Blastopirellula sediminis: one gene and its partner. The protein of the gene in region 1 interacts with the protein of each later gene in a pairwise test. Links are inferred from orthologs where the notes say so. Each region holds a gene or a part of one and is shown on either strand. Other genes may lie near its edges.

Region 1 (7,397 bases):
CCGGAAAAAAGTTTACGGACTTTGCTACTGGACCTGAGCGCCGCCGCCCCTTAAGTTAAGGGAAAGCTCAGCTGAACAAAGGGAATTGTCCGTTGCTTGAAGGGAGTCCGGCCCATGTGCGCGGTCCAAGCCTCGCCTCTTACGAAGTCGATCCAGTCTCCGAGCGGTCGCTCCTCTAAATCGTCGCCACTAGTTATCGGTCGCGCGACGCAGGGAGATTCTTTTCCCGTCTTCGAGATGATGCAGCGTGCTTTGCTGCGTCCTAGCGAAAACGAATTCCACATCGAACAAGAACGTCCCGGCTACGATCCTGGTCAACGGATCGTCTGCAAAGCGGATGGGCAAATCGTCGGTCACGTGCGGGTGATCCGGCGGAAGACCCGCTTCGCTGATCGGATCGCGACGACGCTGCATGTCGACGAACTGGCGACCGCGCCGGAGTTTCGCGGCCGCGGCATCGCCGCCCAACTGCTGGCCGAAGTTGACGCCGAACTGCAGCGCTGCGGCGCCGAGTGCGCGGTCTATCGGACCGAAGCGCCCGACTATCTGGCGCGGCGCGGCTGGACGGCTCTCTCGTCGCAAACCCGCAGCCATGGCGACCCGGCTCAGATCCTGGCCAACATGCAACGTCCTCTTCCGTTGCGCAACTGGGAAGAAGAAACCAACGAGCCGACGCGGCTCTCGATTCGCTTGTACCGCCAGGTCGAGTTCGCCGGGCTGACTTCGCTCTACGAACGTCGCTGGGGCGATCTGCTTGGCGCCGCGGTCCGGACGCAGGAGCAATGGCGATGGCTGCTCGATCGCCGCGGCTTCCAACAGCTTTACGTCGCGATCGACGGGGGGAACAAACTGTCGCTCGATGACGATTCGCGGATCGTCGGCTATGCGATGACCGGCGGCGGTCAGATCCTGGAAGTTGTCGCGGCCCCGGGTCGTGAAGACGTTTCGGCCGAGTTGCTTCGTCGCATCTGCGGCGACGCCATGGAACGGGACCAACGGATCGTTTACTACCACGCACCGGCCGCCGATCCGCTTCACCGCGCGGTTCGCAGCGCCGCTCCGCCGCAACGCCCGGTCTCGAATTCGACCGTGATGGTTCGCTGGCGTCACCCGCTGCAATCGCTGGCCGAACATGCCGAACGATTCCGCACCAATCTCGCCAAAGTCGGCTACCCCCTGCCGTGCGACCTCGGTCTGCATGTCGAAGGGGAAAAGCACTCGCTCCACTTCAACGAGCGGAGCGGTTCGCTGAGCGACGGCAAGCTGGGCCGGAGCTTCATCCGCTTGTCGCAGAATGACCTCGTTCGCTTGCTCTGCGGCGACTTGAACGTCGCGCAGGCGCTCGATCGCGGAGAACTCTTCGCGTCAACCAAGATGGCGACCGACGCGGCGATCGCGGCGCTCAAGATGCCGCCGCTCTGGTTCCCGCCGCTCGAAGACGCGTCGGCGATCTGAGAACTACTCTTCCCCAGGCGGGTTCTCCAGAATCCGCTTTAGTCGCTCCAGGCTGATCTCCACCTGGTCGCTGATCATTTCCTCAGCGAAGACGAGGAACAAGTTGGTCGGGTAGTTCATCGTCGTGATGTAGGTCGACGTGACCTGCGTTTGGTTGTCGTAGATGTCGTCGGTCTGCATGTAGGTCGAATCGATCGCCGCATACGGCTTGGTATAGCGAATCAGAAAGTCGATTCGCTCTCCCTGTTTGATCCCGGTGATCTCCTGCTCGCCGGCGCCGATATTCGAGTCGTCGCTCTTCCACGCGATGATCGCCCCCTCGGTTCCATCTTCCCCTTGGATCGACACTTGCCGCTCGCCGGGGAGCGTTCCCCAAATGCTGAACTTCTCTTGGTTCTTCAGCAGCTTGATGAAGTCGAAAACCTCCGCGCGGGGCCGCTCGATCACGATCTGGCGCGTTACCGTGATCTCGCGCGGCATGAAAAGCGCAACGAAAAACGGGATGGTGATCAAGACCATCAGGGCGAGTACGCTGCGAACTACTAGTTTCATCGTGCGACCGGTGTTTTCTCAGAACGCATCCATCGAGAGCGATTGAGGGCGATTCTCCCCTTCCTTGCGCCAGAATCCAAGCGGCGAACCAACTTTTTTCGTCCTCGCGATTGTGAGATGATAGTAGCTGCCCGATCGATTACGAACGGCAATATCCGAGGTTTCTTCCCCCAGAGCGTGAAGTAATGCGAGCCGTCGACCTGCTGCGCTGCAATTTCGAGCAGACCGAAGCGCTGACAATGCCGATTTTCGAGGATCTCCGCGAAATGCCGCTGGCTGCAGCGACGCCCGGCGGCAATCAGGCCCTCTGGATCTTCGGGCATCTCACCTACTGCGAAGGGCTGATCGCACGGCAGTTTTTGCTCGGGGTGCCGAACGAGCTCGACGCATGGGCGCCGACCCTTGGTCCCGGCAGCCGCCCCGAAGAAGATCTCGAGCTTTACCCGAGCTGGGACGAAATCGTCGCCAACTTCCGCCAGGCCCGCGATCGCACGCTCGCCTGGCTCGCGACGCAGGAAGACGAAGACCTGGATCTCCCTTGCCTTCAGCCGCCGGAGGGAATGGATATGTTCTTTCCGAACCGTGGCGTTGGGTTGTCGATCGTGATCTCGCACTGGTGGAATCATCGTGGGCAACTTTGCGACATCCGCAAGACGCTCGGCCGCAGCCCGATCTTTCGTTAACGCGCAACGCACACAGGGAATTGACGCATGGCGTACGACGAACAACTCGCCTCGCGAATTCGCGGGCTGCTGCAGCGCAAACGGGGCGTAACCGAAAAACGCATGTTCGGCGGGCTTGCCTTTTTGCTCCACGGCAACATGCTGGTCGGCGTCTCACGCAATCTGCTGATCGCGCGTATTGGTCCGGACGCGTATGAGGAGGCGCTCGAAGAAGAGAACGTCCGCGAGTTCGATTTCACTGGCCGACCGATGCGCGGCTGGGTGGTGATCGACGAACCGGGACTGGTTCACTTCGCCGCGGTCAAGGATTGGACCGACCGGGCATTTGAGTTCGTGAAGACGTTGCCGAAGAAGTAGCGGCGTCTACGCCAGAATCGCCAACACCTTGCGCAGCGCGGCGACGAACGTCTCCACTTCTTCCCGCGTGTTGTAGACGTAGAAGCTGGCCCGGGCGCTTGACGAGATCCCGTACTTCGCGTGCAGCGGCATTGCACAGTGATGTCCGGCGCGGATCGCGACGCCGGCCGTGTCGATCATCATGCCGATGTCGTTGGGACTGACGCCGTTGACGGTGAAGCTGACGATCCCCGCCTTCTGCTGCGGATCGGGGCCGAGGATTTTCAGCCCAGGGATGTCGGCCATCAATTGATGGGCGTACTCGGCCAGCATTTGCTCGTGCGCCAGGATATTGGCCAAGCCGATATTTTCGAGATACTCGATCGCCGCTTTCAGCGCAATCGCCGCGGTGATCGGCGGCGTGCCGGCTTCAAACTTGGCCGGCAACATCGCCGGCGTGAACCCTTCGATGGTGACGGTGTTGATCATGCTGCCGCCGCCGAGAAACGGAGGCATCGCATCGAGCAACTCTTGCTTGCCGTACAGGATCCCTACGCCGGACGGGCCGAGCATCTTATGGGCGCTAAGCGCCACGAAGTCGGCGCCCCACTCGACCACGTTGATCGGCTTGTGAGGAGCCGCCTGCGCTGCGTCGACCGAGACCACCGCGCCGACGGCATGGGCCTGGCGGATGATCTTTTCAACCGGATTGATCGTTCCCAGCACATTCGACGCGGCCGTGACGGCGACAATCTTCGTCCGTTCGCTCAACATCGCAGGCAGTTCGTCCATCGCCAACAGACCGTCGGGCGTGATCGGCAGCGCTTTGATTTTGGCGCCAGTTCGCGCGGCGACTTGTTGCCACGGCACGAGATTGGAGTGATGCTCCATCTCGCTGACCAGGATCTCATCGCCGGCCGCAAGATTGGCGACGCCCCAGGCATGCGCGACCGTGTTGATCGACGAGGTCGTGCCGTAGGTGAAGATCACTTCTTTGTTCGACTTGGCGCCCAGAAATCGCCGCGCCGCCTCGCGCGACTCTTCGTACATCGAGGTCGCTTCGTTGCTCAATTGATGGCCGCCGCGGTGGACGTTGGCGTAGTACCGCTCATCCACTTCCCGCAGGGCGTCGATCACCTGACGCGGCTTTTGCGACGACGCAGCGTTATCGAGATAAACGAGCGGTTTTCCATGCACGGTTTGGTGCAGGATCGGGAAATCGGCCCGGATGGCGTCGACATCAAGATTTTCGGTTTGCTGGGAGGCAACCGTCATGGCATTCCTAACTTGTTACAGCTGGCCCAGTTCGGACCATGGTCCCCCTCCACGGAAAGGGACGCGGGTTTTTCGCATACCTTTATGATTTTAAGAGCCAGAGGGGAAATGGACAACTCGCCCACCACGGCTTGGCGGGCTCGATTGGCAAAGAAAACCCGAGCGTCAGCAAGTTGTAGGGTGGGTGGAGCAAGCGCGGAAACGCGACCATTCCGTCAGAGCCGAATTCGCATGCGCAACCCACCTTCCGCTTCGTCGCGCAAGGTGGGTTGCGCAAGCGAGCGTCATCTTCGGCGCATCGCCAGCCTTTTCGCGCTTGCTCCACCCACCCTACGTGTGACAGAGTTTTGCGTTTACGTCGCCAGGGCCACAGCGGCGGCTTCGCTTTCGGCGGTTTCGAACGGCGCCTTGGCGTGAGGCGAATCGGAGATGAGACGACACAACGTCAACATCGCGTTCAGATTGTCGCAGAGGTTGAAGAAGATGATTCGGACGTCCCGTTCGGCGACCGCGCGACGCAGGCCCAAAAAGGAGAGGAGTCCGACGCTGCTCATGAAGGTGACGTTTTCAAAGTTGATCAGCACGACGCGACAGCCGTCCGCCGCGGCGATCATTTCGTTACGCAAATCGTAGCAGTCTTCCGGAGTGCGCAGTTCCTCCGGCAAGAGCGTTACCTTTACGAGGTCCCCTTCGCGAGAGGACAACATCAATGTGCTTTCGTTCACGGAAATGTCCCTTATGGCGCCTTGCCGATGCAATACAAGTTTTTACGGCCACGAATGTAAATGCAACCGTCCGAGATTGCCGGCGACGCAATCGTCTCGTCGTCGAGTTTGTTTTCCGCTAGTTTCTGGAACTCGCGCTCCGCCGCCACCACGCTGCAGAGACCATCCGTATTCAGAAAGTAGATGCGATTTCCGGCCGCCACGGGAGAGGCCTTAAATTTTCCTCCCAAGCGTTCCTTCCATACTACCTCGCCGGTCGCCGCATCGCGACAGACGGCGATCCCGTCGTCGGTCACCGTAAACAGCAAATCGTTCACCACGACCGGGCACGGCGTATCGGGGGTCGACTGCGTCTCTTCCCAGAGAATCGCCGTATCGGGCACGCGCCCGGTTTTGGCCTGCTTCAGATCGACGGCGATCGTCGGACCTCGCATCCCGCGGGTGCAGTAGATTCGCTTGTCGTCGGTCGTCGGACCGGTCACGGTCCGGCCCCCATCCAAACCAGGCAGGAACCAGATCTGCTCCCCGGTCTTGGCGTCGTACGCGTCAAGCTGGTTCCCTCCCATGACGATCAGTTCGGTCTTGCCGTTTCGCTGGCGGACCAGCGGCGTGGTGTAGGCGTCGGCTTGTTCGGCCGGAGCGCCGGTCATCCGCTTCGTTTTCCAGACCAGTTCACCGGTCATCAGGTTGTGCGCGACCAGATAGCTCTCGACCGGTTTCTGGTCGTCGAGATCGGAAAGGGAGTCCTGCATGCAGACCGAAATCACCTTCCCTTCGACGATGACCGGGCTATTCGCATGCCCCCACCAGACCGTGTAGGCCCCATACTCCTCCTGAAGATTTCGACTCCACAGACGGTTCCCCTCAAAGTCGTAAACCGCCAAAAGCCCATTGCCGAAGTGGACCGCGATCCATTTGTGATGAACTGTTGGCGATGGAGACGCAAGATTGTGCAGGTTGTGGAATTTCTGCTTGAGTCGCTTCGGCGCTTCGCGCGGAACGTCGCCAGTTCCAACTTCTATCTTACGAAGCGGACTTCCGTAGTTTTTGTCAAACAGCTGCAAAAAAAGCCGCCCATCCTCCGCTTGTGAAGTAATAATTAATCCAGCGTCCTGAATGACCGGCGTAGAGTCGCCCCAACCGGGAAGCTCCGCTTTCCAGCGAATGTTTTCCGATTCGCTCCAGGTTAGCGGAACGTCGGTCTCCAGGCTCACACCATCCCCGCGACCGCCGCGCCAAGCGCGCCAGTCGTCGCCAACGGCAAAATCGGTCATGACTGCAAAAACCAGCAGAAAGGCCAACCCGTATGGTCGATACGTCATCTCGGGGCGTCTCCAACAATCGGTAGGTAACGTTATGGCAGGGCTCACGTTATTAACTTATCACCTGCAAGCGGCGAAATCGAGCAAATCCGATCTCTCCGCCGCAGAAACTGGGGATACTGATTGTTCGTCGAGCAATGGGTGTTCTATGCTTGTAAAAGGTCCGGCCGGGCGTTCAAACGCCGTGTCGGAAAGTGGAACCGAACCGCCAACCGACGACAAGCATAATGAGCGAACTGGATCGTTATCCGGAACTGACTGACTATCTCCGCGGCCGCGGCCATAGCGACGAGGAAATCGTCCTGATTCTGGCCGAACTCCACAAGAAAGATGAAGGGGTGATGATCGACTCGGTCATGGACTCCATCGATCTGGGCGATTTCGATATCGAAGAAATCATCAAAGCGGCCCTGGGCGAGAAATAACCCTCGCCCCCTTCTCCGCCAACTGGATCACTAGCCCGAGGCGCAAGCCGAGGGAATGCGATCTCAAGGCAATGACGAATGTCGAAGCTCGAATGACGAGTTGTCCTTCCTTTCGTCATTCTGGTTTCGACATTCGTCATTTGTCCCACCACTTTCCCTCGGCTTGCGCCTCGGGCTACTATTTGGCGGTCGCTTGCGAACCTATTCCCCGTTTGCGTCGTCTCATTCCGAACGCGTTCGTTTCTCGTGGGAGAGTTCACCATGCTCGATTTGAATTCGCTCCGCGAGCGCTGCGCCGCCGGTGAGACGTTCGATTACCTGATGTTTTGGGGACACCAGCCCTCCAAAGACGGCTCAATCTACAAGAGCTGTTTCAGCCAATGGTTCGAAGTCCCCTTTACGATCGACGGCCAGCTTTACCCGACCGCCGAACATTGGATGATGGCGGCCAAAGCGCGGCTGTTTGACGACGCCGAGTCGCTCACCAAGATCATCTACGCCGATACGCCCAGACAAGCAAAGGCCTTGGGACGCAAGGTCCGCAACTTTGACGACAAAATCTGGAAGTCAGAATCGCGCCGCTTGGTGACGGAAGGAAACCTGGCGAAGTTCAGCCAGAACGCG
Region 2 (5,217 bases), 1.8 Mb from region 1 along the record:
GGACGACGCGATCACGGTTCATCCGTTTGGTCGGCAGTGCATCGGGTTCAAGTCGGCCGGCGAAATCGACGTGCTCGATGTGATTGAAGATGTGAAACAGCGGTACTCGATTGATCCAGATCGCATTGTCCTGATGGGCTTTTCGATGGGTGGCGCCGGCGCCTGGCATGTGGGCGCTCATTACGCCGATCACTGGGTGGCGATCAGCCCTGGGGCTGGTTTTGCTGAGACCGCTCGTTATCAAAACCTGAAGCCGGAAAACTATCCGCCGGCCTACGTGCAAAAGTTGTGGGGCTGCTATGACGTGCCTGACTATGTGCGCAACTTGTTTAATCAGCCGGTGATCGCCTACAGCGGCGAGATCGACAAGCAGATCCAAGCGGCCCGCGTGATGGAAGAAGCGTACGCCGCCGAAGGTCGCACGTTGCCGCATTTGATCGGCCCCCAAACCGCACACAAGTACGAACCGGAAACGCTGAAGACGTTGCTCGCCAAGATCAAAGAATTCCGCGACGCCGGCTTGAATCGGACGCCGACCGAAGTTTCGCTCCAGACCCGCACGCTCCGCTATCCGCGGATGCATTGGGTCGAAGCGCTCCGGTTAGACGAGCATTGGCAAGACTCGCGGATCGACGCGAAGGTTGCGTGGCCCGATTCGGTGACGATCACGACCAAAAATGTCGCGGCGCTGGCGCTCCACCTGCAGAAGATTCCGGCCGGCTTCGTCGTCGATATCGATGGTGAGAAGCTGACCGTCGAAACGGCGCCGACTGAAGACGCGCCGCTGACGCTGGTGAAGAAGGCAGGGAAGTGGTCGATTGGACCGGTCGCCGCCGATCCGAGCAAGCTGGCGAAACAGCCGGGGCTGCAAGGACCGATCGACGACGTCTTCCTGGAACCGTTCTTGGTGGTGGTGCCGCGGGAGAAGTCGAAGAACGCTCAGCTGCAGAAATGGCTGGAGTTTGAGATCGCCCACTTCGACGATCGCTGGCAGGCCCTCTTCCGCGGCAAGCCCCGCTGGAAGTACGACGATCAGGTCACTCCGGCCGACGTCGCCAAGTATCACATTATCGCGTGGGGAACTCCGGAAACGAATCGCGTGATCCGGGAGTCGCTGGCGAAGACGCCGCTCGCTTGGAACGCCGAGGGGGTGGAGATCGCAGGCCAGAAATTCTCGGCCGAGACCCATGTGCCGCTGATGATTTATCCCAACCCCCAGAACCCGCGGAAGTACCTGGTGCTGAACAGCGGTCCGACCTTCCGTGAGCAGGATGATAGCAGCAATTCGCGGCAAAACCCGCAGCTGCCCGACTGGGCGGTGATTGATATCACGACTCCCCCGAATGGCCTTTCGCCGGGGAAAGTGGTGGTCGCCGACTTCTTCGACGAAGCATGGCGAGCCAAGCCGGCCAAGTCCGCAAAGTAGGGGTCGGATCAGAAAGGGTCGATGATCGCATTGACCCTTTCGCCGTTTCGCAGGTAAACTCCCGTCTCTTGATTTCCCGCTGGCGCGAGAGCGCAACGGAGGAGTGGGAAATCGCGACAAGCCGGCGCTACGGCGAGTCGCGAGGGCGTGAATGCGCTTGGTCATTGGACGACCTGGACTGCGCTCTTTTCGTCGGGAACTACGAGCCAACTTGGGGCTGCGAGCGAATTGCGTTCGCCTTTGGTTGTGCGGAAGAGCGGAGAGCTGTGAAAGTAATTTTGAACTGGATCGTCGCCCACCTGGCGGCGCTCGCCGTGCTGCTGCTGCGATTGACCTGCAAGGTTCGCTTGCACGACGATCCACGTCCCGCGCTTCGCGCCGACGGGGTTCCTTACGTCTACTCGGTTCTGCACGCGCATCAGGTCGCTGCGGCGATGGGAAGCGAACCAGGGACCGCGGCGATGGTCTCGCAATCGCTCGACGGACAGTTGATCGTGCCGACGCTCCAAGTGATGGGAGTCACCCCGATCCGTGGATCAAACCGAACCCGCGGTCAGGCCAAAGGGGGCCGCGAGGCGCTGGAAGGGTTGATCGAACATGTCGCCGGCGGCAAACCGGCTTACCTGGCGGTCGATGGACCGCGAGGACCACGCAATCGCGTTCACAAGGGAGTCGCCGCGCTGTCGCAAAAGACCGGCGCCGCCGTGATCAACCTGGTAGCGGTGCCGCAACGACGCTGGATCCTGGCGAAGACCTGGGATCGATTGCAGATTCCGAAACCGTTCTGTCGCGTCGACGGCTACTTCGCCGAGCCGGTCTATCCGATCGTCGGCGAATCGCTGGAAGAATATCGCCGCCGCATCGAAGCTTCGCTGAATGCTCTCGAGCTGTTGCACGATCCGGTCGAAGCGCCGGAGCCGGTCGCTTTGCCGGAAGTTGCCGGCGACGAAGTCGCGGCATAAAAAAACGCCGACGATGGTGAGTCGTCGGCGTCATTGATAATTCGCAAGTAAGGCCTGGCGGCGTTACTTCTTGATCAGCCAGATGTTCTTGTAAACGACCGGGTTGCCGTGGCCTTGCAGGTACAACGCAGCCGGCTTGTTGGCTTCCTGTTCGCGACCCGGCGTGTGCATCGGCAGTTCGAGATCGTCATGAATGACGACGCCGTTGTGCTTGACGGTGACGCGAGCGTTCTTCGTCTTCTCGCCCGCTTCGTTGTACTTGGCGGCGGTGAAGTCGATGTCATAGGTTTGCCAGGTCAGCGGCGGGTAGCACATGTTGACGATCGGCTTCGAGACCTTGTAGATGCCGCCGCATTCGTTGTCGGCGCCGTCGAGGCCAAACGAGTCGAGAACCTGCACTTCGTAGCGACCTTGAACGTAGACGCCGCTGTTGCCGCGAGCCTGGCCGCGAGCGAATGGCTTGAACGGCGGCAGGAACTCGATGTGCAGCGAGTGATCGCCCAACTTTTCCTTGGTGTAGGTGTCGGCCAGCAGGAGGTTGTCTTGAACGATCTTGCCGTTTTCAAAGGCGTCGGCGTTCGAGCCGTCGAACAGCACGATCGCGCCGGTCGGCGGCTTGGCGCCCAAGGTCGGGCTCTTGCGCTCCGTCTTCTTCAGCGTGCCGATCTTGTCGCCGTCGGTCGTATAGGCGGTGATCACGCCATCGGCGATGGTGACCTTGCCGTGGTCTCCGTCCATCGAGACGACGCCATCTTTGAGTTTGCCTTTGGCTTTGTGCATTTCCATGCCGCGCGACCAACCTTCGCCCGGCAGTCCGCCCGGATAGCCGACTCCTTCGAACTCGCCGTCACCCAGCGCAATGACCTGGGCGCCAAACGGGACTTCGTTGCCGTCGACGATCAGCTTGCCGACGTATTCGCCTTGGATTTCGTAGTCGACGCCGGCTTCTTTGGGATTGGTAAAGGTCGGGGAATCATCGGCGGCACGAGCGAGGCCGACGGTCGCCAGCGAGAGAAGGCCGGCCAGCGCAATGCGAGTGAGGTCCAATTTCATGGGGTGGTCTCTGGGGTGGGCAGGTGAAAACAAGGGAAAAAACGGGAACAGAACTGCCTATTGTGCCTTGCCCAATAAAGCGACGCAACCAAACCGATTACGGCGTCTGGCGAAATTACCCCGCCTTTTTGGCCGCTTTCGCCAAGTCCCGAATCCGCTGCACCATGTTATAGAAGCCGTTGGCCCGCGACGGAGTGATCGTCTGGGCCAAGCCGATCTGCTCGAAGAGCGCTTCCAGGTCGAAGGAGAGGATCTCTTCCGGCGTTTGATAGGAGAGGAGCATTGCTAGGAGCGCAGCCAGGCCTTTGACGATCTGGGCGTCGCTATCTGCCAGAAAATAGAGCTGCTTGCCGTCGGCGGTTGCCTGCGGAACGAGCCAGACCTGGCTTTGGCACCCTTGGACGCGATAGGCCTCGACCTTGTAGGCGTCATCGAGCGGAGGCATCTGCCGACCGAGTTCGATCAGATATTGAAAACGATCCATAGGATCGTCATAAAACTCAAACTCATCGATGAGTTCGGCGGCTGTCAGTCTAGGAATATCGCTCACGCGTGCCTGTTTCTCCCACAAGAACGGATCGGGTGCTTTCATCATGAGCAGTTGCATTCATTTTAGGCAACTGGCCTAGTGGAAATTCCGGGATCTTTCTAACGCTAGGCTGAAATTTTACGGCAAAACATCAGCGTTTCGTACAATTGCGGCATGTTTTTTCGTTTTGGCACGCTGAATGCAATTACGCTTAGCCATCAAAGGAGCGTCGAAGTTTATTCGGTGAATCAAGGATGACCAGGATGGTCAAAGATTTACCGCGGCGACAGATTCGACCCAACTTTGTAGATGCGTGGTCCATTTCTCAATTCACTCGGCAGGATGCAGGAGTGAGCCGGGAACTGGCCAACGCCTCGCTCTCTTGTAGAAGAGAGTCCTAACTCGACCAACTACGAGGCAAGACCTCGTTTACCCAAAGCATGATGGGGTGTTGTTCCTGACGACGGGGCTGTTGGGAACGGCGGTCGAGGCTGAGGAGATTTCGGTCTCTTTGGCCTCGGCCGTTTTTTTATGCGCCACTATGGCGCAAGTCTTTTTCATTTCTGTGCATGCATTTCGCGCGTGTTGCGCCCATTTCTGCTGATTTCACCGGCAATCTTTGTACTATTCGGGATAGCAATGTTATTCGTAACTTCCTTTGAATTAAGGGGTTGCACGCTGCTATCAGCCTCTTTGCCCCATTTGGCATAATGATTGCATTCCGTGGGGCAAGACGCTTAAATTTTTACGGCGGACCGGTTTCCGGTCTGCGCTGGCCTTCCAGCAGTCTCTCTCGTCTGCCTAATTCAAATGAGTTTTGGAGGCAGATGACCGTTGGGGCTGGTTAAGTGAACGTTTAAGTGCTCCCGAAGGGCGAATGTCCTTTTTGCGCCCGATCCACGTCACGTCAGAATACGGAGATGTTCGTCCATGAAGAAAATTGAAGCGATTGTCCGTCATCACAAGCTCGATGAGATCAAAGACGCCTTGGTGAGCAAGGGATTCGGTGGGATGACCGCAATCGAAGTCCAAGGCTTTGGTCGCCAGAAGGGTCAGACCGAAACCTACCGCGGCGCCGAGTACTCGATTGATTTCGTTCCGAAAATCAAAATCGAGATCGTCGCCACCGACGAACAATTCCAGGAAATCGTCGACACCATCATCGAAAAAGCTCAGTCGGGTCAGATCGGCGACGGCAAGATTTTCGTCAGCGAATTGACCGACGTCATCCGCATTCGTACCGCGGA

Evidence for each region. Proteins that work in one complex are often made in the same cells at the same time.
Region 2: the proteins of LOC68_RS16765 (region 1) and LOC68_RS24260 interact in binary tests that used the Escherichia coli proteins (3 or more experiments, as listed by UniProt). The link is inferred for Blastopirellula sediminis from one-to-one orthologs.

Annotation. Positions count from the first base shown.
Region 1 is NZ_JAJKFT010000010.1:1,241,087-1,248,483, reverse strand. The notes cover bases 2,178-4,982. They hold LOC68_RS16765 (aminotransferase class V-fold PLP-dependent enzyme), read right to left. Parts: upstream 4,302-4,982; coding sequence 3,054-4,301; downstream 2,178-3,053. Other genes in these bases: LOC68_RS16760 (STAS domain-containing protein), read right to left, coding at 4,655-4,982; LOC68_RS16770 (TfoX/Sxy family protein), read left to right, coding at 2,718-3,047; LOC68_RS16775 (DinB family protein), read left to right, coding at 2,193-2,690. Outside these bases: hypothetical protein, read left to right, coding at 1-54; GNAT family N-acetyltransferase, read left to right, coding at 115-1,455; SRPBCC family protein, read right to left, coding at 1,459-2,007; more of STAS domain-containing protein, read right to left, coding at 4,983-5,008; outer membrane protein assembly factor BamB family protein, read right to left, coding at 5,038-6,348; hypothetical protein, read left to right, coding at 6,576-6,773; NADAR family protein, read left to right, coding at 7,035-7,397. UniProt on the Escherichia coli protein: Cysteine desulfurases mobilize the sulfur from L-cysteine to yield L-alanine, an essential step in sulfur metabolism for biosynthesis of a variety of sulfur-containing biomolecules.
Region 2 is NZ_JAJKFT010000010.1:3,085,584-3,090,800, forward strand. What follows is about bases 2,297-5,217. They hold LOC68_RS24260 (SufE family protein), read right to left. Parts: upstream 4,037-5,217; coding sequence 3,557-4,036; downstream 2,297-3,556. Other genes in these bases: LOC68_RS24250 (lysophospholipid acyltransferase family protein), read left to right, coding at 2,297-2,388; LOC68_RS24255 (3-keto-disaccharide hydrolase), read right to left, coding at 2,452-3,441; LOC68_RS24265 (P-II family nitrogen regulator), read left to right, coding at 4,901-5,217. Outside these bases: prolyl oligopeptidase family serine peptidase, read left to right, coding at 1-1,426; more of lysophospholipid acyltransferase family protein, read left to right, coding at 1,693-2,296. UniProt on the Escherichia coli protein: Participates in cysteine desulfuration mediated by SufS. Cysteine desulfuration mobilizes sulfur from L-cysteine to yield L-alanine and constitutes an essential step in sulfur metabolism for biosynthesis of a variety of sulfur-containing biomolecules.